DNA from 3 places in the Anaerobacillus sp. ABD4_527 genome. Region 3 is predicted to be linked to each of the others. Evidence: a T-box and tRNA genes for the amino acid it is inferred to sense, from the RefSeq annotation. Region 3 holds a T-box; the other regions hold tRNA genes.

Region 1 (7,858 bases), 680 kb from region 3:
CAATCGGCTGTGCTTTAACTTACGAACTTCTTCAACGAGCCTCGTTAATGCAACAGGAGTATGAGCGTAATCTAAAATGACTTTCTGATTAGGTGGTACTTCGATAATTTGAAACCTTCCTTCAGGGCTTTCAAGCATTGTCAGCACATGAAGAATCCGAGGGATGTTATAGCCTAACAACATTGCAGTTCCGATCGCTGACAACACGTTAGCGACGTTATACTCACCAAACACGGGTACATAAACCTCGTACGCCTTTTGATTGACTTCCAGTGTGAAGGTCGTACCTGTGTCGCTATGCTTGATATCAACCGCTTTTAAATCTGCTTTTGTTTCAGGCATCAACGAATACGTCACGGTAGGACCGTTAAACAAATCTAACAGATCTTGTCCCATGCCTTCATCATCCACATTGATGACTGCTGAATGCGCTTGACGAAACAGCTGAAGTTTACATTCCTTATAGTTCTCAAAGGTTTTATGGTATTCGAGATGCTCTACAGATAAGTTCGTATGAATTGCTACATCGAAATAAACGCCTGCAACTCTCTTCTGATCCAAACCGATCGATGTAACTTCCATCGCAACCGCAGAATCATTCGCGTCGAGCAGATCATGGAAGATCTGATGAAGATCGACTGACTCTGGGGTAGTCGGGGTACTCTTTTTGTAAGGGATTTTATGTTTGGAAGTATAAATACCTGACGTACCGATCGAACCCGATGGCATACCTAGAAGAGTTAGCAGCGACCTTACGTATGCAGCAACTGTCGTCTTGCCGTTTGTTCCTGTAATGCCAACTGTCTTCAACTGTTCATCTGGACTGTTATGAAAGTGTTTTGAAAAATAAGCCATGGCGATGCGCACATCTTCAACATCAACAAACGTTGTTTCAGGATATTCCTCCGTAAACCTTTTTAATAGAGATGAATCGCTTCCTACTACAGCAACTGCTCCACTTTTTATTGCATCTTCAATATACAAGTGACCGTCATGATTTTCTCCTTTTATCGCAAAGAACAAAGAAGATTCAGTCGCATTTTTCGAATGAAAAGTAAGTTTTTGTATGTTCTGAGTGCTTGGTCCATATACGGTTTTTATCCGAGCGTTGATTAGGTCAAATTGTATATTCATCATGTAGCCTCACATTTCTGTCAAATATTGCTTTTAAGAATAAAATTTTAAATTGCATATTTAAACGTTATTTCCCCTATTCCATATAGGGTTAAACATTCTTATGCTTATGGTTTACAACTGACGAACAGCCTATATCAAGAAATTACTGGATTCAGTAATTGACGTATGTATTTTCCTTGCCTATACTTGATTAACGTATTAAGAAAACAGGTGATAAAATGGAATTTTCTATGAACTATTTATCCTTTTACCTCGTAGAAGGTCCAAAGGAAAATGAAGAAGCACAGTATAAACATTTTCAAACGCTAGATGAAGTTACATATACCGATAGCCCCCTTAAATCTTTTTTAGATGGAGAGCTTGCGAAAATTACAAAAAGAAAAGTTGATCGTCACGCAAAATCTGAAGGAGCTCCTACTAAGATCGGTCGTTTTATGGTTGAACCTGGTCATGAGTTGACATCTAATCCGAATTTTAATTTATTTCACAGAGCAAGGTACTCTGAAACGGCTGATGATTTTGAGTCAGAAGCAGATCAAATCGTACAGATGTATCTTGATACGAGCGCGATTCGAGGTGGCGTATTAATCGTTGCATCCGCTAAGCTCACTAAACTATTCGACGATCCGTTCCTTTTTATAATGAAATGTGACTTCGAACCGAAAGTGGCAACAATTACTAACGAAGATACGCTAATAGAAAATATCGAGATGGCCATAACAACAAAAAACATGAAATCTGTCCAATACCCCTACATGCCTGAAGAGGGCATGATCGATAGCGCAGAAGTTAAAGTTCACCAGTCCTCACATGCTCGGTATTTCGAAGACTTCTTAAAGTGGGTCGAATATGAAAAATCGATGCCAGAAATCGTGAAGACGCAAACGATGGATATCGTTCAGGACCACATACAAGAAACGTTCCAACCAGAAAGCGAAGAGAAAGAACAGTTCGAACAGGTGATGGAAGAATGGGCGGCGAGTCCTAAGAGAGAGTTACAAGAGCACTTTACCACAGAACAAGTAGTGGAAGCTACTTCACAAATCGTGGAACAATCTCCTGACGTAGAATGGAAGCTTAAGCTCGATCATGTATCTGTTAAAGCGATGCTGTCTGATTTTGGAGAAAGTATTCACTTAGCGAAAGTGAATGGAAAATATGTACTTGCGATCGAAGCCGATTCGATTACGTTTGAAAAAGGCTTCTCTCCAATCGAGTTCCATAAGCCAGATTCGCTTCAGGAAGTTGTAGAGCGAATCTATAAAAAGAGTGAGAATGAATCATAAAAGCCAGCATTTGCTGGCTTTTTTTGTGTAGTAGCGCAATTTTTCCTATTGCATCGGTCGAACAACCACTTCATTAACGTTGACGTAATCAGGCTGTGTTAGTGCATAAACAACAGCACGTGCGATATCATCAGCTTGAAGCTTTTTCATCGATGCTGCACGATCTTTAAACATTTCTAGTACTTCGTCGTCAGTTATATGGTTTGTAAGTTCAGATTCTACTGCACCTGGAGAGATGTTTGTTACACGGACTCCTGTTTTCGAAAGTTCTTTTTCAAGTCCCATCGATAGTGCTCGAACAGCGTATTTTGTTGCACTATAGACGCTGCTAGAAGGGAATACTTCGTGACCAGCTACACTTGAAACATTCACGATGTGTCCGCTCTTCTGCTTAAGCATGTCAGGTAAGACGGCGTGAACACCGTGAAGAACACCGTTAATGTTTACGTCTACCATCTGAGTCCATTGATCCACTTCATCATTCTTCATGAACGAAAGTAGCATAACACCAGCATTGTTAATGATCATATCAACTTTGCCGTATGTATCTTTCGCTTGTTGAACCAAGTTTTCCATGTCCTCTTTTTTGGTTACATCCGTTTTCACTACGAGCGCTTTGCCGTTCGATTGATCATTTAAAGACTGAGCGAGATCAGTTAACTTCTCTTCTCGACGTGCGGCAAGTACCACGTTAGCTCCTTCATCTGCTAAATGACGTGCGATCGCTTCACCTATTCCGCTGCTTGCGCCTGTAACGAGTACAACTTTACCTTCTAATTTCATTATTCATGCTCCCTTCACTAATGATCTTTCATTACGAGACTAACACAGTATTCCCAAACCAATTAGTAAAATGCTCATGAAATGTGCTTTCCTACATAAAAAAACTCGGGGTCATACCCGAGTTTTTCGTTAGCTAGTTACAGATTTTTCTGCAGCATCTACCGTATGTTTTAATAACATCGCGATCGTAACAGGACCAACGCCTCCTGGAACAGGAGTAATCGCAGACGCCCTGTCTTTTGCTGTTTCGTATTCGACATCACCAATATTGCCTTTATTGTAACCAGCATCGAGGACGATCGCTCCTTCTTTGATCCATTCACCCTTGATGAACTCTGGCTTTCCTACGGCAGCAACTACGATGTCAGCTTGTCTAACATGAGTTGCCAAATTAACAGTTCTCGAATGACACGTTGTGACTGTAGCATTTTCATTTAAAAGAAGAGCACCAACGGGCTTTCCAAGGATAGGACTTCTTCCTACGACGACCGCATGCTTACCTTCAGGATTGATGTCATAGTCTTCCATAATCTTCATAATTGCTGCAGGTGTACAAGATGGGTATGTACCAAACCCTAGAGCAGTCTGTCCGTACCCTTCACTCGTCACCCCATCGACGTCTTTCTCGATCGCGATCGTCTCAAATGCAAGGCGTTCGTCGATTTGAGACGGCACAGGATGCTGAAGCAAAATACCATGGACAGAATCATCGCGGTTCAGTTCTTCTATGGTTTCAAGCAACGTTTCGGTGGTTGTTTCCTCTGGCAGATGAATCTTTTTTGATACGATTCCTATACGTTCACATGCATTTCCCTTCATTCGCACATATGTTTCAGAGGAAGGATCATCTCCAACAAGAATCGTTGCGAGGCTGGGCGTAACACCTTGTGTTTTAAGTGCTTCCACTCTTTCTTTAAGCTGTTCTTTCACACGATTTGCGACTGCTTTTCCATCTAATAATTTGGATTCTGACATGAACTGATTCCTCCTAGACAGTGTTAAGAAATATCACTATTTCTTCGCCCAGACGACCGGCTTTATTCATTACAGCTCCCTTGTGGTTACTTCCACATTTGTCGTCAGTTACTGCAATAAGGTTTCTACGGATATAGTAGCACATTAAGCGGGAAAATCAAGAGAGATGCGTGCGAATTTACGTAGAAATTAATAATAGGTTCATTTTTTGCGTGAATGTTCGCCTTTTGAACTCCTCGTCATTCTCTTAGCTCACAAAATAAAACCTCCGAGTGGTGTAACCACTCAGAGGTTTTGAGATACGCGCCTTAGAGGATTCGAACCTCTGACCCACAGCTTAGAAGGCTGTTGCTCTATCCAGCTGAGCTAAAGGCGCATGGTAGTATGTGTGATACGATAACTGAAAGTTAGTATACCACGTTTTCCATTCTTGGAAAAGTCTTAATTAAAATTATGTAATGGAGCGGGTGATGGGAATCGAACCCACGACATCAGCTTGGAAGGCTGAGGTTTTACCACTAAACTACACCCGCAAAATGGCTGGGCTAGCTGGATTCGAACCAGCGCATGACGGAATCAAAATCCGTTGCCTTACCGCTTGGCTATAGCCCAAAGATGGTGGAGGGGGACGGATTCGAACCGCCGAACCCTGAGGGAGCGGATTTACAGTCCGCCGCGTTTAGCCACTTCGCTACCCCTCCACTATTTAATTATATGGTAGCGGCGGAGGGGATCGAACCCCCGACCTCACGGGTATGAACCGTACGCTCTAGCCAGCTGAGCTACACCGCCACGCTATGTGATGGTCGGGAAGACAGGATTTGAACCTGCGACCCCTTGGTCCCAAACCAAGTGCTCTGCCAAGCTGAGCTACTTCCCGATTTCATCGCTATGTTATGTAATGGCGCGCCCGAGAGGAGTCGAACCCCTAACCTTCTGATCCGTAGTCAGACGCTCTATCCAATTGAGCTACGGGCGCATCTATTCTGGTGCGGGTGAAGGGACTCGAACCCCCACGTCGTAAGACACTAGATCCTAAGTCTAGCGCGTCTGCCAATTCCGCCACACCCGCATGTGGTTTCTTTCATTTCAGCGACAATTAATATAATAACACCCGTACCCAAAACCCGTCAATCATTATTTCAAAAAAACATTTAGTTTTTTCATATCGGGCGATGTAAGCGTTGACAGCTTCTCATTCTTTACCATACGATTATGATACTAAAGGAGCTGAGTAAATTGAGTGTACCACAGTCCATTTATTATGCAAAAGAGCTAGACGAAAAAGACCCTCTACGCCACTTCAAACATGAGTTTTATACTCCGGATCATTCCATTTACATGGATGGCAATTCACTTGGCCTTCTCTCAAAACGAGCTGAAGCTTCTCTACTCCAATCGATTGACGATTGGAAAACGCATGGAATCAATGGTTGGACAGACGCGGAGCAACCATGGTTTTATATGGCAGAAATGCTTGGCAAGATGACTGCACCCCTTATCGGAGCAAAAGAAGATGAAACGATCACAACAGGTTCGATCACCACTAACCTCCATCAAATGCTAACAACGTTTTACAAGCCAAGTGATAAGAAAACGAAGATCATCGCTGATTCACTCACTTTCCCATCAGATATATATGCAATAAAAGCACAGCTAGAGCTTCACGGATTATCACCAGATGAACACCTTATTCAAGTGCAAAGTTCAGATGGTCGTACGATCGATGAAGACGACATTATTAAGGAGATGACAAGCGAAGTCGCACTAGTCCTCCTCCCTTCTGTCTTGTATCGTAGCGGTCAATTACTCGACATCAAAAAAATAACGCGAGCAGCAAACGATAAAGACATCATAATAGGGTTTGATCTTGCGCATTCCATCGGTGTTATCCCACATCACTTACACGATTGGGGTGTTGACTTCGCGGTATGGTGCACGTACAAATATTTAAATAGTGGACCTGGTGGTGTCGGCGGTCTTTATGTTCATGAAAAACACCTAGGAAAGAAACCAGGTCTTGCAGGTTGGTTCAGCTCGAAGAAAGACGTTCAATTCGATATGAGTCATGACCTTGATCATGCACAAACCGCTGGAGCATTCCAAATCGGGACACCTCATATTTTCAGTATGGCTTCATTGATTGGTTCGTTAGAAATTTTTTCTGAAGCCGGCATTGAACAAATTCGAGAAAAGTCGTTAACGCTCACGAAGTACTTAATGGAGTTAACTGCTTTAAAACTGAATCGCTTTGGCTTCACATTAGCTAACCCTGCAGAGGACCATCGCCGTGGTGGCCATGTTTGTATAGAACACAATGAAGCTGCTAGAATTTGCAAAGCGTTAAAAAACAAAGGCGTGATTCCTGACTTTCGAGCTCCAAACGTCATTCGTCTTGCACCGATCTCCTTATATACGTCGTTTGAAGATGTGTGGAACGTTGTACATATATTAGAAGAAATCATGGCTACTAAAGAGTATGAGCAATTCACCAACAATCGAAACATCATCGCGTAAACACGTATAAAAAGTCCCTCAACATTCAATATTAAGATTGATTCAATAGAAGGAGGGACTTTTATGGAACAGTTGAATGAATTGGAGTTGCAAAACCTTCGCCACATGATCGGTGGTCACGACACGCTGGCAAATAAACTTGATACGTATGCCCAAACTTGTACTTGTCCTGAACTAAAGCAAATGCTGCAAAAAGATGCGCAAGATGCAAGAAATACAAAACAACAGCTTATGTCTTTTTTAGGTTAAGGAGGAGAACGTAATGAATGAGAAGGATATGGTCAACGATTACTTGTCAGCTCTAAATGGAAGCCTGATCAACTATGGCGGTGTTATTTCACAATGTGACAACGAGCAGCTGCGTCAGACGCTTCAACAAATAAGAGATACTGATGAACAAAGGCAGTATAATCTTTATCATTATGCGAAGCAAAAAGGGTACTATCAGCCAGCAGCACCTGCGCAGATGCAAGAAGTACAGCACGTTAAGAACCAGCTTAACGGCCAACAGCCACAATAAAAAAACAGTCGGGTCAAACCGGCTGTTTTTTTTATCGTTTTCTAGACTTCTATCTTATTAAAGTTTCACGTTCCCTATTTTTGGATATTAAAGTTATACACTATATTCGTAGGGAGCGATTAGAATGGAAACGATTCTTAATGCGATCTCGGAGTTCTCCGGATTCATATGGGGCTATCCGATGATGATTTTACTTTTAGGCGGAGGACTTTTTTTAACCATCCGACTCGGCTTTTTTCAGATCATATTCTTCCCCCACACCTTGAAACATACGATCGGTAAAATTTTCGAAAAAGATAAAGGTGATGGGACGATCTCACCATTTCAGGCTTTCACCTCTGCTCTGGCATCTACTGCGGGAGCTACAAACATTGTTGGCGTACCGGTTGCGATTGCGTTCGGCGGACCAGGCGCGATCTTTTGGATGTGGGTTGTTGCCATCATCGGGATGTCGACGAAATACTCTGAGATCGTATTGGGTATCAAGTATCGAGAAAAAAACAAAGATGGCGTCTATGTCGGCGGACCAATGTATTACATACGTAAAGGACTTAACTGGAAATTCGCATCATGGCTCTTTGCATTCGGTCTGATGATTGAAATTATACCGGGTGTCATGGTTCAAACAAACTCGATCTCT
Region 2 (7,858 bases), 970 kb from region 3:
TTACCTTCGGAAGACTTTCTAGAGATGTTGTGGAAGGAACGATCATTAATCGTGCTCAAACAGAAGAAAAGACAGGGGACCCTACGAGAGGAGGGCTACCTGTAACGATTGCTAAGAGAGTTGATTCAGGATATCGTTTGACAGGTAGAAAGACCTTTACAACACTTAGTACTCATCTTGATCAGGTGATTGTAAAAGCGACTTTGGAAGACAGTGAGGAAGCTTGCGATTTCCTCATTTCTATGAAAGATGAAGGAGTTACTATTGAAGAAACTTGGGATGTAATTGGCATGCGGGGTACGAGGAGTGATGATCTTGTTCTTAAAGATGTTCATGTCCCTGCAGAACGATTATTAGAAGTGTATGACAAAGAGCGGAAAACGAAAGCGATACCACCTGGATGGCTGTTGCATATACCTGCGGTTTACCTTGGGATTGCTGAAGCAGCTAAGCAGGAAGCGATCGAATTTGTAAATACGTATCAGCCGAACAGTTTGGATAAACCATTAAGTGAAGTGCCTCATATTCAAGATAAGATTGGACAAATTTCGTTAAATCTATTGAGTGCACGCCATTTTCTATATTCTGTTGCCGATCAATGGGATAAGTATCCTGAAGAGCGAATGAAGATGCAGTCACAGCTATTCGCTGCGAAACATCAAGCAGTAAATGCGGCGATCGACGTAGTCGACCTTTCTATGAGGATAATCGGTGGTAGAAGTTTAATGAAAAAGAACAAGATTGAACGTTTATATAGAGACGTACGAGCGGGACTCCATAATCCACCTAGTGACGAATTAACGTTGCAAGTATTAGCAAATAGTGAGCTTAAATAAGGTGGAATAAGTTTCATGTTGTAAGGTTTTCTGGAAATAAGGCCTTCGATTTCCTATTGAAATGATGATGAATATGCTCTAACCTTTCTAACTGTGACGATTTTGAGAGATAGGAAGGGTGAGGCGAAGTGAAAAAACATGTATCATTGTTAATGATTATGACTCTTTTCATAAATCTGATCTCTTATCAATCACATCAGGTTGAAGCAGTTACTTCGGTTAAAGCAGAAACGAAACTGCCTACTCGAGCATTAGATACTCCTAAAGAGACAAAACCTGATCCAGAAACAAAGCACCAGGTAGCATTACGAATGAACCTACCTATTAATAATATGAATGATGTAAAAGAAGTAAAAGGTGACCAATTATCAGTAAAAAAATACTCTGTAAAAGAAGTTGAAATGCTAGCACGATTGATCAACGGTGAAGCTAGAGGAGAATCGTTCGAAGGGAAAGTGGCAGTTGCGGCTGTAACGCTAAACCGTGTTCGTTCATCAAAGTTTCCTAATTCGATCAAAGAAGTTATCTTCCAGAGTGGAGCATATACAGCAGTATCTGACGGTCAATATAGCAAGAAACCTGGAAAAAAGGCGTACCTTGCAGCATATGAAGCATTAAAAGGTGAAGATCCAAGCTCAGGGGCTTTGTTTTACTATAATCCAAAAACAGCCACTGATGATTGGATTCGAAGCAGACATGTCATTAAGACAATTGGAAAACATGTATTCACAAGATGAAATCCTCCAGACCCTGGAGGATTTTGTGATATCATCAGGTTGTAAAAGCATTGGTGAAGGAGTGAAGACATCATGGCAGATAAAAAGTCATTTAAACAAGGTGAAATCGTTACAGCAGGTTATAAAACAGGGAGATATATTGGAGAGATCGTCGATGTGAAATCTCCCAAAGCAGTCGTAAAGGTTCTTGCGGTCATCAAGCACCCAACACAAGGGGACCTGCACAACCCGAAGCAGCTCGACGTGCCATTATTTCACCAGCGTAAGGCGCTATCACAATACGAAAAAGCGCTTGTCCCTATTTCCGCGATCAACCACTATGATGAAGAAATCCCGGGTTACCTCGAATCCTTAAAGGAAGCGGTAGACACACAAGTTAATGAACTAAAACACGAAGGTGGGAGATGGGCAGAGGCTTCTTTAATCGAGTTGGAAAAACTAAAGGATGATTACTTTACATCGTGAGGATCATCTTTACATCACATCATAAATCAGGTAAGATTTAATACTGATTTTAGAATACGCAGAAGGTGGTTTTTGACTTGCAATCAGAAGCTTCAGCATATCAAGTGCTGTTATATTATAAGTATGTAGAAATTGAAGATCCCGAGTATTTTGCTAGAAAGCATTTGAAATTCTGTAAGTCTCTAGACTTAAAAGGTAGAATACTCGTAGGTAAAGAAGGCATAAATGGTACCGTCTCAGGACCAAAAGAATACACTGAGCAATACATGCAAGAGTTAAGAAACGATCCACGTTTTTCTGACATTGAGTTTAAGGTCGATGAAGCGGAAGCTCACACGTTTAAAAAAATGCACGTACGAGCTAGAAATGAGATCGTATCACTCCGTCTTGATGAGGATATCGATCCAAATGAGCTTACGGGAAATTATCTCGAGCCAAAAGAGTTTATGAATGCACTCGAACAAGATGATGTTATTGTTATTGATGCAAGAAATGACTATGAATATGATATCGGTCACTTCAGAAATGCAATTCGACCGAATATAAAAGCGTTTCGTGAATTACCTGAGTGGATCGAAGAGAACTTATCAGATCAAAAGGACAAAAAAGTCCTCACTTATTGTACAGGCGGGATTCGTTGTGAAAAGTTTTCCGGGTATTTGAAGAAAAAAGGTTTTAATGATGTATCTCAGCTTCATGGTGGAATCGTAACATATGGCAAAGACCCAGATGTACAGGGGAAATATTTTGATGGTAAGTGTTTTGTGTTTGACGATCGCTTAGCTGTTGATGTAAATCAAACGGATGATGCTAAGGTAGTTGGAACATGCTATCATTGCGGCACACATGCAGACACTTACATTAACTGCGCAAATGTAGAGTGTGATAAACTACACATCGTTTGTGATGAGTGCTTGGACTCACAACAACGTTACTGTTCATCATCTTGTGCTGGTTAAGTTGATACAATAAAGGGTTGAAGGAGCACAGTGGTTAACACTGTGCTCCTCTGCTTATCGGAAGGCGGAAATCGTATGTGTTTAATCGCAGTTGCAATCGATGTTAATCCAAAATATCCATTCATTTTAATTGCTAATCGAGATGAATTCTACGAACGACCCACTGAAAGGGCTCATTATTGGGCTGATTATACTAACCTTTTAGCTGGAAGAGACCTAAGAGCAAAAGGTACATGGCTTGGTGTTACGACAGAGGGTAACATTGCTGCATTGACAAATTATCGAGAGCCTAATGAAGAACGAAAGGAGCGGTCAAGAGGGGAACTACCAGTCAAATTTCTCACGCAGTCTATTCATCCATACGATTATTTAAAGAGTGTGCAGGAACAAAGAGATCACTACAATGGTTTCAACTTGTTTGTGGGTAGTGCAAATGAGTTCTTTTACTATTCAAATCGTGAGGATGAGGTTAGGAAAGTTGAGTCAGGCATTCATGCTGTAAGTAATCACCTGTTGAATACAAGCTGGCCCAAAGTGGATCGAATCAAGAGAGAACTATCAGATTATCTTGACCAAACAGAAGAGATTGACTCTGATCAGCTGTTCAAACTACTTGATCATGCTGAACCGGCACCAGATAAAGATCTTCCAAACACAGGTATCCCGCTAGAATGGGAAAGACTTTTGTCACCTATCTATATTACATCTGAAAAGTATGGTACTAGAGCACAAACGATCGTGATGGTCTCTAACGAAGGAGAAGTGACGTTCCTTGAAAAAGCTACTGGTGAAAAAATAAACAAGTTTCATTTTTCAATCGACCGTTCATAATACGTGCTCTAGAGGAATACATTATATCCTACCTATCATTACCAGCTTATATATGGTAATAAAGACCAGGTTTATGATTGGTCTAAAGAGGGTAACTAGGGGTTACTAAGTATGAGGAGGGGTTTTATTGAAACGAAAGCGTCACTATGTTGAAGATCAGCTACTAAGGGAAGCCTCTAATATTCGAGAGTATCGTAAGGTAGATGTTGAAGTGGTAGCCAAGAAATATCCTGAACGCAGTGCGCCTCCAAAGAAAAATAAAACTCTTGTTCAAACATCAGTATAAGCAGGGGGATTATATCCCTTGCTTTTTTTATGTAAAAAAACTATTGCAATCTAGTAAGATAATTGATAATATAAATCTTGTCCTCATAAACAACGTTTTTCGACACAATGTTCTTGAAAAAAAGTGTTGACGTGAATGGACAAGTAGTTATATAATATAGAGGTCGCTGTTTATTTGGAGGATTAGCTCAGCTGGGAGAGCATCTGCCTTACAAGCAGAGGGTCGGCGGTTCGAGCCCGTCATCCTCCACCATTTTTTCTCTATAAAAATACTTCGCCGGTCTAGCTCAATTGGTAGAGCAACTGACTTGTAATCAGTAGGTTGGGGGTTCAAGTCCTCTGGCCGGCACCACACACGCGGGTGTGGCGGAATTGGCAGACGCGCTAGACTTAGGATCTAGTGTCTTACGACGTGGGGGTTCGAGTCCCTTCACCCGCACCATTAGAATCATATAGATATGCGCCCGTAGCTCAATTGGATAGAGCGTCTGACTACGGATCAGAAGGTTAGGGGTTCGACTCCTCTCGGGCGCGCCATACATACTTGGGGCCTTAGCTCAGCTGGGAGAGCGCCTGCCTTGCACGCAGGAGGTCAGCGGTTCGATCCCGCTAGGCTCCACCATATTGGAGGAATACCCAAGTCTGGCTGAAGGGATCGGTCTTGAAAACCGACAGGGGCTTAACGGCCCGCGGGGGTTCGAATCCCTCTTCCTCCGCCATTTGCGGGTGTAGTTTAGTGGTAAAACCTCAGCCTTCCAAGCTGATGTCGTGGGTTCGATTCCCATCACCCGCTCCAATTTAGTGGCCCGTTGGTCAAGCGGTTAAGACACCGCCCTTTCACGGCGGTAACACGGGTTCGAATCCCGTACGGGTCACCATTTCAAAGAAGCTTACGGGCTTCTCACCCAAGGGTTCCCCTGCAGAAGTTCTCTCGAAGAAGAGAAATCAGCAGGACTAGCTAACGCGTCGGAATCCCGTACGGGTCACCATTTCTTATAATAATTTTATTTGATTATGAAGCGACAGCACACTCAAAGAGGTGCTTTTTTTGTTGTCCAAATGAACCTCTCACCTAAGAAGGGCATACAGTGTCTATATCAAGTGAGAAGGGATGGAAATGATGTATAGTGAAGAGCATGAACACATCGAATACCACATTCATACCTATGAGGCTCCTCGTCAACAGCAGCCAGTGATGCAGCCACCTTCTAGTCCGCCATCAACAACACCACAGATGCCTATGTCAGCACAGGCAGGAACACAAGCCGTAGATCCGTTTGCAATTAGAGGATGTTTATACCGCTACACGTATATATGGATGAAAGGTGGAAATCGCTTCTGGTTCTGGCCTGTTTTTGTTGGCAGAAGATCTGTATCTGGATTTCGATGGACGGGAAGAAGATGGGTATATACAGGAATAGATCTTAATCGCATTGAAATGTTTACTTGTTGAGTGGATGAGCGCTTTTAACGAAGCGCTCAAAACATGTAACAGAATAGTTAAAAAATTATCTGGCATTTTCATCGTCTTCATGGGACAATGTAAGAAATCTTTTATTTGAGAAAGTCAGGTGTAGACGATTGCGCTTTCCGTTATGGTCAAGAAAGCTTTTTGTAGCATTCATTGCTGTTATTACGCTTGGTACAGTTATACCAACAGAGTATTTACAAGATCTTAAACCTGGACAAAAGACTGAAGCTAACTACCAAAAAGACGTTTCACACGTGGTTGAAACGGACGAGCCTCCTCAATTATCATTTGAAGAAGTTGAGATTGAGCCTCTACGTTGGCCTGAGATTGCAGAACGATCTTCGTCATCTGAGGTAGTAGAAGAATTCATTACCTATGCTTCACTACAAACTGAAGAATTAGGAATAAGAAAGTTTGGCGACACGATTGCTAACCGTGTTGGGTCTGATTACATAAATTTGATCGTTCCGAAAGTAAACGAGGTGATTACATCTAAAGTCGAAGAATTAGATGTAGATTTCGTTCGTTCACTTCGTTTGACTGATAATCCATCTGGTGGTTATGGTGAACGTATCATGCACGTGTACAACGAGAAAACAGGGAATGACTTGATGAGGTTTCATGTGAGAAGAGACCATCCACCTCAGGATGGATACTGGTTTAACTTTCATTATCACGACGAAAAAGATAATTTCAGTGAGCATCATGAAGTTGGGAAGATTTATTGGGATAAAAACACTCCGCCAAAATGGCTCTCGTAATGAGGCATGCGGGGTGTTTCTGTTTGATTGGAAGGGAATGAATAGAGATGGAACTCGTTCAGTGTATAAGAGACGTATTTGAAGAAGATCCTTTAACAGGTACTGAAAATGAACGGAAATTATTTAAAAAAGGAAATTTTTATCCTGCCTATCAGGATGATGAAGAGAATTGGATAACAGTTGATGACGAAGGGGAGCATCATATCATTGCGAGTGGTGAGTCGCCGATAGAAGACTTCTGGTTTTTGTATCGTTTTAGAATCGCATAAGTAAACGCTGCTCAGTTGAGCAGCGCCGTATTACTTCTTTTTAGGGCGCGCTTGTTGCGGGCCTCTTTTTTTATTCATTTGGAGAGCATCCTCACCGCTTTTAGTACCCTGAGCCCCTGTTTTGGGATCGTAGCCATTGCGACTTTTCATTGAGCAATCCTCCTTTTAGGTGTCACTCAATACTATGCCCAGACCAAACTTAAATTAAAACATAGGATTTTCTTCAATAAATTGATATACGTTACGTACGAGTTCATCTGAAGATGTAGCAGTAACGCGCTCTCCGTTAACGAGACAATACATCTCCTGACTACATAACGTACAATGTCCTAGACAAGAATATTCTAATACATCTAGATCATGGTCTTTTTCAAGTATTTCCATCGCTTTATGTGAACCGCTTGATAGGTTACTCATACAAAACTCAACGATAGGATTCATGCTATTATCACCTCAATGCTGATTGCAAGTTCTACACTTGTTCATTTTATCAAGAAGGAATGGTAATGAACAACCTTTTGCAACTGAGCAGAATAATAAGCAATATTCAGTAAATACGATATACTAAATGCGTATAGAGGGTTTATTTCTTTAAAATAAGGAAAAATAAAATAATGAAGCTTATTGAGGAGGGTCATTATGAATAAACCAGTAATCGTAGGAACGGGACCAGCAGGTTTAACAGCTGCAATTTATTTAGCAAGAGCAAATATGGAGCCTCTCGTTATTGAAGGACCAGAGCCAGGTGGTCAGTTGACCTTAACGACAGATGTAGAAAATTTTCCTGGCTTCGCAGATGGAATACTTGGCCCAGAATTAATGGAAAACATGAAGAAACAAGCGTTACGCTTCGGTGCTCGAATTGAAAGAGGTTGGGTTAAGGATATCGATTTTTCAAAACGACCTTATACTTTAAAGACCGATACGCTTGGTGATGTAGAAGCAGATGCGGTATTGATTTCGACTGGTGCTTCCGCAAAGTTACTTGGAATACCAGGAGAATCCGAGAATATGGGTAGAGGTGTAAGCACTTGCGCTACGTGTGATGGGTTCTTCTTTAGAAATAAGAAGATTGTTGTTGTTGGCGGAGGAGACTCTGCGATGGAGGAAGCCACTTTCCTTACTAAGTTCGCTTCGGAAGTTACAATTCTTCATCGAAGAAACGAACTTAGAGCATCAAAAATCATGCAAGAAAGAGCGCGTAATAATGAAAAGATCACATGGAAGCTTAACTACTCCCCTGT
Region 3 (7,858 bases):
TCTATATTCTGCTTTGCGTCAAAGGAGTCTTCTACCCCAAGCCCACGTGCCGTTGCGGGCATAAGCTGCATAAGTCCAACCGCACCTGCGTGGCTAACCGCTGATGGATTATACCCTGACTCCTGTTTAATAATGGAGTGAACCAGTTTAGAATCCACTTGATATTCATCTGAGAGTTGCTGAATGTACCCATCGATTTCAAGTGATTTTGTTGAATGCCCAGTAGGTTTAAACGACTCCACCGGTGTTTGCTTCTTAAATGATGTATTGTCATAAGTAGCGATCTGATCAGATGAAGTGTATGAAATAGCCTGTTCTAACATTTCAAGAAAAGGAGTGGCTGCCTGCTGATTTCGACTTCCGTTTCCAGGTTGAAATTGGCGCAATGCCTGCAAATCCATCATAGCGCGAATAAGTTCTGCCCTCATGACGACACCTCTGAGTTATCTTTTTCCTTATTATAACAAAAAACAGGAAGGCTTCTAGACATTTTTTTACATAGGGAAATATAATTAATCCTATAATTTTAGTGGGATTAATAGTAGAATGGTACGCCTTCAGAAAAAACTTCCAAAGGCGTTCCTGTTTATGATGAAACTGTCATGTAATAAATAGGCTGCTTCGATTGCTTTAACAATATTTTTGCAGCCATCCTTGCAGCCTTGCGGTCTTCTGCAAGAACAACGATTTCTTTATCACAAACATCATTTTCCCTTGTCTGTCTACCGAGATAAGAAAGTGGGATATTCTTTGCTTTCTCATACGGTGTACGGTGCGAAAGAATGTAATCTCTTACATCGATCAAGCAGTATTTATCATCATCAAAGGGATCAACATTGATCGGCTTTAAATACGTATAGGGATGAACGATTTTCCATAACCCAATCGTTATTGCCGCAACAGCGATAGCCATGCCCCATAGTGTCATCTGGATTCTCTCCTTTTCTTAGGAGGGTTACTTTACTTCACCCTCCCACTTCATCATACCGCCTACCATATTCTTCACTTCATATCCTGCTTCTTGTAAATATTCACATGCATGCTCGCTTCGTCTTCCTGAGCGACAAATCATGATGTGCTCTTCGTTTTTGTTGATTTCATCAAGTCGTTCAGGAATAGTACCAAGACGAATATGTTTAGCCACAGGAATTTTTCCTTCTGCTACCTCTTCATCCTCACGAACGTCGATTAGCGATACGTTTTTCCCCTCATTTAGTAGCTCTTGAACCTCTTCAGGTGTAATCGTCTTAACTTCATTACTCATTTAACATACTCCTTCCTGAACGATTGTTTTCATTGAATGGTTTCTTCACCAAAACAATCCTACATCATTTTTATCTTTAATTCAAGAAATCAATCTGGCAAGCTTTTGAACAAGATGTTCCTAGTGATACCATGTCACAGACATAACCCATACTATTATTTTTAACTAGAAAGAGTGTTTGGTTCGATACCTTTATAGATCAAAAAAGCCAGAGGTCTTTTTGACCTCTAGCTTCATTGATTTCCTTTAATAACTTAGTTAGCTACAATATTCACAAGCTTTCCAGGAACAGCAATTACTTTACGAATCGTTTTTCCTTCGAGCTGTCCTTCGATCTTCTCGTGAGACATGGCGATGTCTTGCATCTCTTCTCGAGATGCTTCTGCAGGGATCGATATCTTAGCACGTAACTTTCCATTTACTTGCACGACGATCTCTACTTCATCAACAGTCAGCTTGTTTTCATCAAACGTTGGCCAGCTTGCATAAGCGAGTGTATCAGAGTGACCAAGCGCCTCCCATAATTCTTCTGTAAGATGAGGAGCTACTGGTGATAGAAGCTTAACAAAACCTTCCATCAAATTGAAGGGTAAAGAATCTTGCTTATACGCTTCGTTTACGAAGACCATCATTTGAGAGATCGCCGTATTAAAACGCAAGCCCTCGAAGTCTTCTGTAACTTTTTTTACGGTCTCGTGATAAACACGCTCTAGACCTTCCTCAGATGCTTCTTTTGAGATCGAGCTTTTTGAAAGGTCACCTTCACCGTATAAGCGCCACACACGATCAAGGAATCTTCTAGCACCGTCTAATCCATTGCTTGACCATGCGATAGAACCTTCGAATGGTCCCATAAACATTTCGTAAAGGCGAAGTGTGTCTGCTCCATGCGTTTCAACAATCTCATCAGGGTTAACGACATTCCCCTTAGATTTACTCATCTTCTCATTGTTTTCACCAAGGATCATCCCTTGATTTCGTAGACGCTGGAACGGCTCTTTCGTTGGAACGACGCCAATGTCGTAAAGTACTTTATGCCAGAAACGAGCGTATAGCAAGTGAAGAACAGCATGCTCCGCTCCTCCAATATACATGTCTACAGGAAGCCAGTTTTCAAGTTTCTTTGGATCTGCCAACATCTCATCATTGTCTGGATCGATGTAACGAAGATAATACCAGCAGCTTCCCGCCCATTGAGGCATGGTATTTGTTTCACGGCGACCTTTCATACCAGTCTTTGGATCAACTACATTTAACCAATCCTCAATGTTAGCAAGTGGAGATTCTCCCGTTCCTGAAGGCTTGATCTCTGTTGTTTCAGGTAGTGTGACTGGAAGATCTTGTTCAGGAACAGCACTCATCGTTCCGTCTTCCCAATGGATGATTGGAATTGGTTCTCCCCAATAACGTTGACGGCTGAACAACCAATCTCTAAGTCTATATGTTGTTTTTTTCTTACCTTTGTTCTTTTCTTCAAGCCACTGGATACTCTTAGCGATCGCTTCTGTTTTATCAAGTCCGTTCAGGAAGTCTGAATTAACATGCTCCCCTTCTTCCGTGTAAGCTTCTTTCGAAATATCTCCACCTGCTACAACTTCTTTTATCGGTAGGTCGAAAGCTGTTGCGAACTCGTAGTCACGCTCATCATGAGCAGGAACCGCCATGATAGCTCCCGTACCATAGCTCATTAGAACATAGTCTGCGACCCAGATCGGAAGCTTCTCGTTGTTGATCGGATTGATTGCATATGCCCCCGTGAAGACGCCTGTTTTTTCTTTCGAAAGTTCTGTACGCTCAAGATCACTCTTCGTTTGCACACTTGAACGATAGTCTTTTACTTTTGCAGCTTCAGAATCAGTTGAAATAATATCCACTAGAGGATGTTCTGGCGCTAGAACCATATACGTTGCTCCGAACAGTGTATCAGGACGAGTCGTAAAGACATCGATCGATTCATCATGTCCGTCGATTTCAAACGTTACTTCAGCACCTTCTGACTTGCCGATCCAATTGCGCTGCATCTCTTTTATACTGTCAGACCAGTCGAGGTCTTCAAGATCTTCTAGCAAGCGGTCTGCGTACTCCGTGATTTTCAACACCCACTGTTTCATTGGCTTACGTACTACCGGGTGTCCACCTCTCTCACTTTTACCATCGATGACTTCTTCATTAGCGAGAACCGTTCCTAGAGCTGGACACCAGTTCACAGCAACTTCATCTACGTAAGCAAGACCTTTTTCATATAGCTTTGTGAAAATCCACTGTGTCCATTTATAGTAGTTTGGATCGGTCGTATTAACTTCTCTATCCCAATCATACGAGAATCCAAGTTCCTTGATTTGACGACGGAACGTGTTGATGTTTTGCTGAGTGAATTCACGTGGATTATTCCCTGTATCAAGAGCATACTGCTCTGCTGGGAGACCAAACGCATCCCAACCGATCGGATGCAATACGTTGTACCCTTGCATTCGTTTCATACGTGACAATATATCTGTAGCTGTGTATCCTTCTGGATGCCCTACGTGCAGACCTGCACCTGATGGATATGGAAACATATCGAGAAAATAAACTTTTTCTCCCTCTGCTTCTTCAGTCGTTTTAAACGTTTTATTCTGTTCCCAATAGTGTTGCCATTTCTTTTCGATCGATTTGTGATCAAAAGACATGCTAGCTCTCTCCTTCCAACTATCCATAAAATAAAAAACCTCCCATCCCTGTCTATAAACAGGGACGAGAGGTTGAGAATCTGTTATTCACAATCACCCGCGGTACCACCCGGATTAGTGCTAAATCGCACTCACTTAAAACCTTTAACGCAGGCGGACGGGGCACCCTACTATCTTTCAGGATTCCGATTCAAAGGCGAGTTCACAAAGTTTCTATGTTAACTTTCACCACCCGTTAACTCTCTTAAAATAGAAGCTTTATTACTATTCCTCATCATAATCTTTCAGTTTAATCTCAGTATATAGTTTGTATTGTATGAATACTTCAGAAAATTGTCAAGAACATTATCATTTTAGACCGTCACAAAGGGGTTTATACATTAGGAAAAAAGAAATCTAAACAAGGTAAAACGCACCACTTTGGGTGCGTTATCCTTCTCTATATTTCTTTTGACTAGCTGAGTCATCTTTCGACTTCGGTTTATTTTTTTCTTCTTTTTGCTCTTCTTTCAGGTCTTCAAGTGGAATAGGGTCTACATTCATTTCAGAAACATCTTCATCGAGCTGATTTCGCTCTTGATCTGGAAGCTGTTCTGGATTATTCGTTTCACCTTTTTTATGACGCTTCTCATTATCCTTCATACGATCACCTCTTAATCTGAGTATAGTAATCTTTACCACGACCCAGATATTCCCAAACATTTAAAAAGGTTTGGAGATGCCTTTTGAAAGTGATAAAATTTGATTATTATTCTGGACGGACGCCGTTCGAAAGAGGAGTTGCTCCAATTATGAAAATAAACCATCTTCCCGACCACTTTGGATCTGACATGCGTTACTACTCGTTCAATCAATTCCTACGTCAGACATTCGGTCATAAGGTATTTAAAGTACCTTTAGATGGAGGGTTCGATTGTCCAAACAGAGATGGGAAAGTTGCACACGGAGGTTGTACGTTTTGCAGTGTTAGTGGCTCTGGTGACTTTGCAGGTGATCGACGAGATGACCTCGTCACACAGTTTAATACGATAAAAGACCGTACTCGTGCTAAGAAGTGGAAAGATGCGAAGTACCTCGGCTACTTCCAAGCGTTCACCAATACTTACGCACCAGTTAACGAACTTCGTGAAAAGTATGAAGTCATATTACAACAGGAGGGCGTGGTTGGTCTTTCGATCGCAACGCGACCAGACTGCCTTCCGGATGATGTAGTGGACTATTTAGCTGAACTAAACGAGCGGACATTTTTAATGGTGGAGTTAGGATTACAAACAGTACATGACCATACAGGTGATCTGATCAATAGAGCACACGATTTTGAATGCTATGTAGAAGGGGTAGAAAAATTAAGGAAGCGTAATATAAACGTCGTTTCACATATCATAAACGGTTTGCCTGGAGAAACACCCGAAATGATGATGGAAACTGCAAGAGCGGTATCAAAATTAGATGTACAAGGAATCAAAATTCACCTGTTACACCTTTTGCGTAACACAGCTATGGTTAAGCAGTATGAGAAAGGCATGCTCGATTTCTTAGACCGTGATACTTATGTGAACTTGGTAGTCGATCAGTTAGAAGTAATTCCAGAAGACATGGTGATCCACAGGATAACTGGGGATGGTCCTGCAGAGCTGTTGATCGGTCCAATGTGGAGTACGAATAAGTTCGGTGTATTAAACGCGATAAGAGATGAAATGAACCGTAGAGACACCTGGCAAGGAAAATTCGCAACAGGAGGAAAGGTAACAACATGACACTACAAAGGATACTCCCCTTCACGAGAACACTGTTGGATTCCGTCCTTGAAAAAGGTAGCATCGCCATAGATGGAACATGCGGGAACGGACACGATACGCTCTATCTTGCAGAACGTGTAGGTGAAGAAGGTAAGGTATATGGGTATGACATCCAAGAGGAAGCATTGCTAGCTACGAAAGCGCGCCTCGAAAAAGAAGGGCACTTCTCACAAGTAAACTTGATTCACAACAGCCATGCTCAAGTATTAAACACCATCGAAGAGAAAGATAAAGGACAAGTCACAGCAGCGATCTTTAACCTTGGATACCTTCCAGGTGGTGATAAATCGATCGTAACCAACCCGAAGGATACGCTAGAAGCCGTTTCTTCTATATTAGAACTACTAAAACGTGGTGGACTGTTGATCGTAGTCGTTTACTCTGGTCATCCAGAAGGTAAAAAAGAAAGCGACGCTGTACTTAAATTCACATCTGAATTAGACCAACGTGATTACCAAGTATTACGATATGGTTTTATAAACCAAAAGAACAACCCACCATATGTACTCGCAATAAGCAAAACATAGGGGCAGCTTGAGCTGTCCCTATTGGTTTATAGAATTCCCATCGATTCAATATGCTCTCTTGTACGCTCTGTTCCAAGCTCATGGATCTTTCTGTAGATCTGTTGAAGATGATCATCGTAATCATGATTATTCTTATCTTCATGATAATTTGTAGGCACATGTGCTCGATAGAGTGATAACCGACTATCTGTATCAGCTAAATCAAACAGTTCACTTAAATGAAAAACATCTTCTTCATCAGCATCTATCTCAAAATTATAGGATGAAGCCCCTTGGTCTTCTAAAATTTCACCAGATCCAACCGCTACGTAATACCGTTTCTTCATTGTGGAAGTCCCCTTTCAAGTTTCTATAGGTTACTTTTCTCACGAAGAGACGTTTTTTATACCTTTTTTACTGAGAAGCCTTATGGATCCTTCTATATACCCACCCATTAAAATAGAAAAACAAACTCGACTTCCCACCTTGTTGGATGATTTTTCTAGCAAGCGACCGTACATCTTTCTGTCTCATGACTTTTTTATCTGCAAGATAAATTCCAAGGAGTCCTCTATTAATCAGGCGGTGGAAGTTCGAATGTGGAAGGTTTTTCACACTCTTATCTGCTTCTTTAATAAAATGCCCTACACGTGCTGCGAGTTCATCATTGTCTTGATAATAAAAACAAAAGTTTAGATCTCCACCAACACGATCCTCTTCCTGATCAATAAAATAGTCAAGCATAATATGAAGACCCTGGACCCATGGAAAATAACCTTTCTTAATACGATCTGTACTACCTTTTGGCATCGTTCCACCAAGTGAATAAGAAACGAGACAAAAGATGCCGAGGGTCGAGCCGGCACATGCAGAAAACTCATGCCAAGACATATCTGGTAGCTTTTCTTTATTCGAGTTGAACCATTTCTCTAACCTTGGAACACGTTCTTCCTCTATCACGTGCTTATGTATTTGCAAGTCACAGTAGTATCGACATAGTTCAAGGAGCGCAGGCTGAACTTCCTCAAAATTAGGAAGGTCTCTTACCACATCCTGACATGTCTTCACTAACGCTTTAAGATAACCGCCATCGTCTTGCTCTTCTCTATAGCGATAATAATTGTACGTCAGCTCTAATTTAGGAGAAAGTGCGTGGATCATCGATTCGTGAAGAGCACTGAAATCTTCAGGGTTAAGCGAAGTGCTCCTATCACATAAATTATCGAGATAATCACTTATTGTTTGATAGGCGGCTACGAATTTAATCGATTGATCAATATTATCTCCGGCGAGCAACCCATAGATGGCCCCACCTTCACAGTGAAAAGTTTTGGAATCAATACTAGCGATCGCCTGCGTTCGAAGTTCTTTGTTCGGAATTCGTTCGGCAAATTCCTTCCACTCACTCAGCTCTTTGTGCACTCTCGGTAACACACGTTTGTAAATGTTTAACATCAACGTCCATGGTTGAGTAGGTACATTCAATAAACTCCCCCCCTAATCGTCAGTTTAATTCCACACCAATATCTTCCAACAGATCGAGTCTCAGTTGTGCAAATGACAATGCGGACCTAAAAACAATTTCACGCTCTGGTTCATTGAATACTTCATGGTAGAAAT

The links. A T-box is a leader RNA that pairs with one kind of tRNA and senses whether it is charged. The one in region 3 lies ahead of leuS (leucine--tRNA ligase), so its partner is inferred to be a tRNA-Leu.
Region 1: it encodes a tRNA-Leu, which carries the amino acid that the T-box ahead of leuS (leucine--tRNA ligase) is inferred to sense. The anticodon was not compared.
Region 2: it encodes a tRNA-Leu, which carries the amino acid that the T-box ahead of leuS (leucine--tRNA ligase) is inferred to sense. The anticodon was not compared.

Annotation. Positions count from the first base shown of each region.
Region 1 covers NZ_JBSWXZ010000001.1:773,322-781,179, forward strand. The annotation lists gene ACXAHI_RS03995 (UDP-N-acetylmuramoyl-L-alanyl-D-glutamate--2,6-diaminopimelate ligase) at 1-1,134, opposite strand, end outside; gene ACXAHI_RS04000 (DUF3900 domain-containing protein) at 1,356-2,423, shown strand; gene ACXAHI_RS04005 (SDR family oxidoreductase) at 2,469-3,209, opposite strand; gene ACXAHI_RS04010 (bifunctional 5,10-methylenetetrahydrofolate dehydrogenase/5,10-methenyltetrahydrofolate cyclohydrolase) at 3,336-4,181, opposite strand; ZMP/ZTP riboswitch at 4,221-4,303, opposite strand; tRNA gene ACXAHI_RS04015 (tRNA-Arg) at 4,484-4,557, opposite strand; tRNA gene ACXAHI_RS04020 (tRNA-Gly) at 4,641-4,714, opposite strand; tRNA gene ACXAHI_RS04025 (tRNA-Gln) at 4,719-4,793, opposite strand; tRNA gene ACXAHI_RS04030 (tRNA-Tyr) at 4,798-4,882, opposite strand; tRNA gene ACXAHI_RS04035 (tRNA-Met) at 4,897-4,973, opposite strand; tRNA gene ACXAHI_RS04040 (tRNA-Pro) at 4,985-5,061, opposite strand; tRNA gene ACXAHI_RS04045 (tRNA-Arg) at 5,084-5,160, opposite strand; tRNA gene ACXAHI_RS04050 (tRNA-Leu) at 5,169-5,253, opposite strand; gene kynU (kynureninase) at 5,397-6,698, shown strand; gene ACXAHI_RS04060 (hypothetical protein) at 6,762-6,947, shown strand; gene ACXAHI_RS04065 (spore coat protein) at 6,961-7,218, shown strand; gene ACXAHI_RS04070 (alanine/glycine:cation symporter family protein) at 7,343-7,858, shown strand, end outside.
Region 2 covers NZ_JBSWXZ010000001.1:480,442-488,299, forward strand. The annotation lists gene ACXAHI_RS02510 (acyl-CoA dehydrogenase family protein) at 1-836, shown strand, start outside; gene ACXAHI_RS02515 (cell wall hydrolase) at 965-1,573, shown strand; gene kapB (kinase-associated lipoprotein KapB) at 1,646-2,038, shown strand; gene trhO (oxygen-dependent tRNA uridine(34) hydroxylase TrhO) at 2,116-2,997, shown strand; gene ACXAHI_RS02530 (NRDE family protein) at 3,073-3,828, shown strand; gene ACXAHI_RS02535 (hypothetical protein) at 3,956-4,114, shown strand; tRNA gene ACXAHI_RS02540 (tRNA-Val) at 4,291-4,366, shown strand; tRNA gene ACXAHI_RS02545 (tRNA-Thr) at 4,390-4,465, shown strand; tRNA gene ACXAHI_RS02550 (tRNA-Leu) at 4,471-4,555, shown strand; tRNA gene ACXAHI_RS02555 (tRNA-Arg) at 4,574-4,650, shown strand; tRNA gene ACXAHI_RS02560 (tRNA-Ala) at 4,660-4,735, shown strand; tRNA gene ACXAHI_RS02565 (tRNA-Ser) at 4,740-4,832, shown strand; tRNA gene ACXAHI_RS02570 (tRNA-Gly) at 4,836-4,909, shown strand; tRNA gene ACXAHI_RS02575 (tRNA-Glu) at 4,917-4,991, shown strand; gene ACXAHI_RS02580 (transporter) at 5,231-5,566, shown strand; gene ACXAHI_RS02585 (YpjP family protein) at 5,695-6,345, shown strand; gene ACXAHI_RS02590 (hypothetical protein) at 6,393-6,614, shown strand; gene ACXAHI_RS02595 (YuzB family protein) at 6,819-7,055, opposite strand; gene trxB (thioredoxin-disulfide reductase) at 7,254-7,858, shown strand, end outside.
Region 3 covers NZ_JBSWXZ010000001.1:1,454,675-1,462,532, forward strand. The annotation lists gene ACXAHI_RS07655 (lytic transglycosylase domain-containing protein) at 1-428, opposite strand, end outside; gene ACXAHI_RS07660 (rhodanese-like domain-containing protein) at 587-928, opposite strand; gene ACXAHI_RS07665 (rhodanese-like domain-containing protein) at 956-1,264, opposite strand; gene leuS (leucine--tRNA ligase) at 1,519-3,933, opposite strand; T-box leader at 3,991-4,220, opposite strand; gene ACXAHI_RS07675 (hypothetical protein) at 4,363-4,575, opposite strand; gene mnmL (tRNA modification radical SAM protein MnmL/YtqA) at 4,725-5,690, shown strand; gene mnmM (tRNA 5-(aminomethyl)-2-thiouridylate-methyltransferase MnmM) at 5,687-6,259, shown strand; gene ACXAHI_RS07690 (hypothetical protein) at 6,286-6,585, opposite strand; gene ACXAHI_RS07695 (tetraprenyl-beta-curcumene synthase family protein) at 6,653-7,723, opposite strand; gene ACXAHI_RS07700 (lysophospholipase) at 7,743-7,858, opposite strand, start outside.